Regions from separate parts of the Cellulosimicrobium sp. SJTW-1 genome, predicted to be linked through region 2. Evidence: riboswitches for the same ligand, from Rfam matches in the RefSeq annotation. Region 2 holds a riboswitch; the other holds the start of a gene.
What was found. A riboswitch is a leader RNA that binds a small molecule or an ion and turns the genes downstream of it on or off. The one in region 2 is predicted to bind FMN.

Region 1 (2,378 bases), 1.6 Mb from region 2:
CCAGGGCCACCGCCCCGGGCCGGGCGAGCGCCGGGTACCGGTGTACCGTCCGGTGCATGACCGACGTCCGCAGCCGCACCCATGCCCAGGCCGTCGACGCAGCGATCGAGCTCTTCACCCGCAAGGGGTACGAGCAGACGACCGTCGAGGAGATCGCCGACGCCGCCCAGGTCAGCCGCGCCACCTTCTTCCGCCGCTACGGGTCCAAGGAGGACGTGGTCTTCGCGGACCACGAGCTCCTGCTCGACGAGGTCGTCGTCATGCTCGCCGCGACGCGGCCCGTGCCCGACGCCGAGGGGCACCTCACGCCCGACCCGACGGTCGACCCGTACCTCGAGGTGTGCCGCGCGGCGCGGCTGGTGTTCGACCACCACGTCGGTCAGCGCGAGACGTCCCTGGCCCGCTGGCAGCTCCTCCAGCAGGTGCCGGCGCTGCGCGACCGCGAGCTCGTCACGACCCACCGCTACGAGCGCGCGTTCACCGCGTACCTGCGCGACGCGCTCCCGCCGGACGAGCGCCGCTCGACGGCGTCCATCGCGTTCGCGGCGTCCGTCGTCGCCGTGCACAACGCGCTCCTGCGCCGGTGGCTGCGTTCCCCCGAGCAGGACCTGCGCCCCCAGCTCGAGGAGGCGTTCGCGGACCTGCGCCGCGCCGCCGTCGGCCGGTACGCCGCGCCAGACGCCGCCGCCCAGGAGCGCAGCGGGGACGGCGTGCCCGCGGCGCGCCGCGTCGTCGTGACCGTGGTGGACGCGGACGCGGACGCGCAGGGCGTCGCGGACGACGTCGCGCGCGCCGTCCGCGACGCCCTGGCCTGACCCCTCCCGCCCCGCCCCGCCGAGCAGGGTCGCATCGTGTTTCAGTCCGTGGGACGGTGCGGTGCGAGTCCCGTGCCCGGGGAATGCGCGAGTAGCATCGGCGGTTGCAGAACGCAGTACGCACGAACGTGCTCCGGGGTCGGTGCAATTCCGAGCCGGCGGTGACAGTCCGCGACCCGCGCCCACGCGCGGTTGACCTGGTGGAACTCCAGGACCGACGGTGACAGTCCGGATGGGAGGAAGCACGTGCGGCGCGGCCGTCCTCGGCCGGGCTCTCGCGAGCCCGCGCGACGGGGCGCGGTCTCGCCGTGGTGAGCGACGCCGTCGGGCCCTCGTGGCCCGGCCCGGCCGCCCGCCCTCACCCCGGAGCGCCCGTGCCCGGGAGGACGAGGACATCCGATGGACCTGATCCACGCGCTGTTCGACGCGCAGCTGACGATCGGCGACCAGCATCTGCTGTGGCGCGAGATCGTGGGCAACGGGTTCGGCCTGGCGTCGGCGCTGGGCGGCATGCGGCGCAAGGTGTGGGCGTGGCCCGTGGGCATCGTCGGCAACCTGCTGCTGCTCACGGTGTTCCTCGGCGCGGTGTTCGCGACGCCCAACCCCGTCAACCTGCTCGGCCAGGCGGGCCGCCAGGTGATGTTCGTCGTCGTGTCGGTCTACGGGTGGGTGCAGTGGCGCAAGACCCAGGCGCGGCTCGGTGACGCCGACGCGGACAGCCACGGCGTCGCCGTCGTGCCGCGCTGGGCGTCGTGGCGCCAGCGCGTGTTCCTCGTCGTCGCGCTCGTCGGCGGCACAGCCCTCCTGACCCCGGTCTTCCGCGCGCTCGAGTCGTACGAGCCCGTCTGGGCCGACGCGTGGATCTTCATGGGCTCGCTGCTCGCGACGTACGGCATGGCGAAGGGCTGGGTCGAGTTCTGGCTCATCTGGGTCGCCGTGGACGTCGTGGGCGTGCCCCTGCTGATCTCGGCCGGCTTCTACGCGTCCGCGTTCATGTACGTGTTCTACGGCGCGTTCACGCTCGTCGGGTTCTTCGTGTGGTGGCGCGTCAACCGCCGCGCGGCCGCCGCTGCCGAGGCGGACGCCGCGGCGGCGGGCGCGCCCGCCTGACCCGCCGGTCACCCGACCCCACCCACACCGATACCCCGTCTCGATTGACTGAGACGGGGTATCGCTGCACTATGGGAGGGACCGCCGCCGACGCCGGGCCCGCACCCCGGGCAACCGCGTCGAGGACGGTCGACCGACCGCAGCCGCCCTCCCAGGGGAGCACCGATGCCCACCACCCCGATCATGCCCGGCGTCACCGAGCCCACCTACGACCTCGCGACCCCGCTCGACCTCGACTACGCCGGCGCGTTCGCCGACGCGACCGAGGAGGACCGCGCCCACCTGCAGCGCGTCCGGCAGTTCGTCCAGGACGAGGTGCTGCCCGTCATCGACGACTACTGGGAGCGCGCCGAGGTCCCGTTCGACCTCGTCAAGCGCATGGGCGAGCTCGACCTGCTGCGTGACGGCGTCGACGTCGACGGTCGTCCGCACGTGAGCCAGCTCGCCGCCGGC
Region 2 (2,378 bases):
GGGGCGGCGATCTCCGCGACCCGCGGCAGGTCGTGCACCGTGGCCGGGCGCACCGTCACGGCGGGCGCGGAGGCGCGCGGGTCCCCGGGGCGGTGCGGCGTGCCGCGGACGGAGGCAGGGGCCGGGCCGAGGGAGGGGGAGGAGAGGTCGCTCACGCGACGAGGGTACGAGCACCGGGCTCCGGCACGCGCCCCTAGGCTGGGCCCATGGCAGCCCTCATCGCACCGAGCATCCTGTCCGCCGACTTCGCGAACCTCGAGCGCGACCTGAACGCGATCGCCACGGCGGACTACGCGCACGTCGACGTCATGGACAACCACTTCGTGCCGAACCTCACGCTCGGGCTGCCGGTGTTCGAGCGCCTGGCGCAGGTGTCGCCCGTCCCGATCGACGCCCACCTCATGATCGAGGACCCTGACCGCTGGGCGCCGGCCTACGCGGAGGCGGGCGCGGCGTCGGTCACGTTCCACGCCGAGGCCGCTGCTGCCCCTGTGCGGCTCGCTCGCGAGCTCCGCCGCCTGGGAGCCCGCGCAGGCGTCGCGCTGCGCCCTGCGACGCCTGTGGAGCCCTTCCTGGACCTGCTGACCGAGGTGGACATGATCCTCGTCATGACAGTCGAGCCGGGCTTCGGCGGACAGTCCTTCATCGAGGGGACGCTGCCGAAGATCCGGCGGGCGCGCGAGGCCGTGAGCGAGTCGGGTCTCGACGTGTGGATCCAGGTCGACGGGGGAGTGTCGCGGTCGACGATCGAGCGGGCCGCGGACGCGGGGGCGAACGTCTTCGTCGCCGGGTCGGCGGTCTACGGGGCGGAGAACGTGCCCGAGGAGATCCAGGCGCTGCGCGAGCTGGCGGAGGCGTCGGCGCACGCTCACTGACGCCAGGACGAGAAGGGGCCCTCTTCGGGCCCATTCTTCGTTCCACATAAAATAGTGTGCCAAGCACGCATCTTCCGTCCACGAGACCGCGAAAACCTCACCACCCAGCAGGGGGGAGAGGGTGGAGCCAGCCGTCGGGCGGCGAAGCTCGACGGCTCAGGGGGAGGCGGTGCTCGCGAGCGGCGACCTCGACGGGGCGGGCGAGGCCGCGCCTGACCGGCGGTCGCACCCGCGCCGGTCGCACCCGCGCCGGTCGCACCCGCGCCGGTCGCACCCGCGCCGGTCGCACCCGCGCCGGTCGCACCCGCGCGGGGCGCACCCGGAGTAACATCGGCGGTTGCAGAACGCAGTACGCACGAACGTGCTCCGGGGTCGGTGCAATTCCGAGCCGGCGGTGACAGTCCGCGACCCGCGCCCACGCGCGGTTGACCTGGTGGAACTCCAGGACCGACGGTGAAAGTCCGGATGGGAGGAAGCACGTGCGGCGTGGCCACGCCTCGGCGCGTGGTGCTCCGGCGACCCGCCGGCGCACCCGTCCGGGACGGTGACGGCCTCGCCGTGGTGAGCGACGCCGTCGGGCCCTCGTGGCTCGACCCGACGCCCGCCCTCACCCCGGAGCACCCGTGCCCGGGAGGAGGACGATGGGCGAGCACCCCCGCACCCTGACGGTCGACGCCGCGATGACGCGCGCGCTCGAGCTGGCGGCCCGAGGGCCGGCACACGGGCCGAACCCGCGCGTCGGGTGCGTCCTGCTGGGCCCTCCGCCCGACGCACCCGTGCCCGACGGCGCGGCGCCGGACTCGCTCGACCCGCACCCGCGGCCCGTGCTCGCCGAGGGGTGGCACCGTGGCGCGGGGACGCCGCACGCCGAGGCGGCGGCCCTCGCGGACGCTCGGGCGCGCGGCGTCGACGTGGCCGGCGCGACGGCGGTCGTGACGCTCGAGCCGTGCGCCCACACCGGTCGCACCGGCCCGTGCGCCGACGCCCTCGTCGCCGCGGGCGTGGCAGAGGTCGTGCTCGCCGTCGACGACCCGAACCCCGTCGCCACGGGCGGCACGCACCGGCTGCGGGCCGCGGGGGTCCGCGTCGTGCGCGGCCTGCGCGCCGCCGAGGGCGAGGAGCTCCTGCGGGTGTGGCTCACGGCCGTCCGGCGCGGCACGCCGTACGTGACGCTCAAGACGGCCACGACGCTCGACGGCTACGTCGCCGCCGCGGACGGGACGAGCCGGTGGATCACCGGGCCCGCGGCGCGCGAGCACGCGCACCGCGTGCGGGCGGAGGTGGACGCGATCGTCGTCGGCACGGGCACGCTCCTGGCCGACGACCCCGAGCTCACCGCACGGGTGCGCACCCACGGCTCCGCGAGCGCCGTGCGTCGGGCGGAGCACCAGCCGTTGCGGGTGGTCGTGGGGTTGCGGGGTGTCCCGCCGACGGCGCGGGTCCGCGGGGAGGGTGGCGAGCTGGTGCACGTGCTGACGCGGGACGTCGGTGAGGTGCTGGAGC

Region 1: it holds a riboswitch for FMN, as region 2 does, so the genes downstream of both, pnuC (nicotinamide riboside transporter PnuC) here and ribD (bifunctional diaminohydroxyphosphoribosylaminopyrimidine deaminase/5-amino-6-(5-phosphoribosylamino)uracil reductase RibD) in region 2, are expected to answer to the same signal.

The regions. Positions count from the first base shown of each region.
Region 1 is NZ_CP136680.1:3,643,396-3,645,773, forward strand. It holds gene RSE42_RS16410 (TetR/AcrR family transcriptional regulator) at 57-815, shown strand; FMN riboswitch at 940-1,065, shown strand; gene pnuC (nicotinamide riboside transporter PnuC) at 1,215-1,925, shown strand; gene RSE42_RS16420 (acyl-CoA dehydrogenase family protein) at 2,091-2,378, shown strand, end outside.
Region 2 is NZ_CP136680.1:2,059,454-2,061,831, forward strand. It holds gene RSE42_RS09385 (GNAT family N-acetyltransferase) at 1-155, opposite strand, end outside; gene rpe (ribulose-phosphate 3-epimerase) at 207-875, shown strand; FMN riboswitch at 1,233-1,358, shown strand; gene ribD (bifunctional diaminohydroxyphosphoribosylaminopyrimidine deaminase/5-amino-6-(5-phosphoribosylamino)uracil reductase RibD) at 1,517-2,378, shown strand, end outside.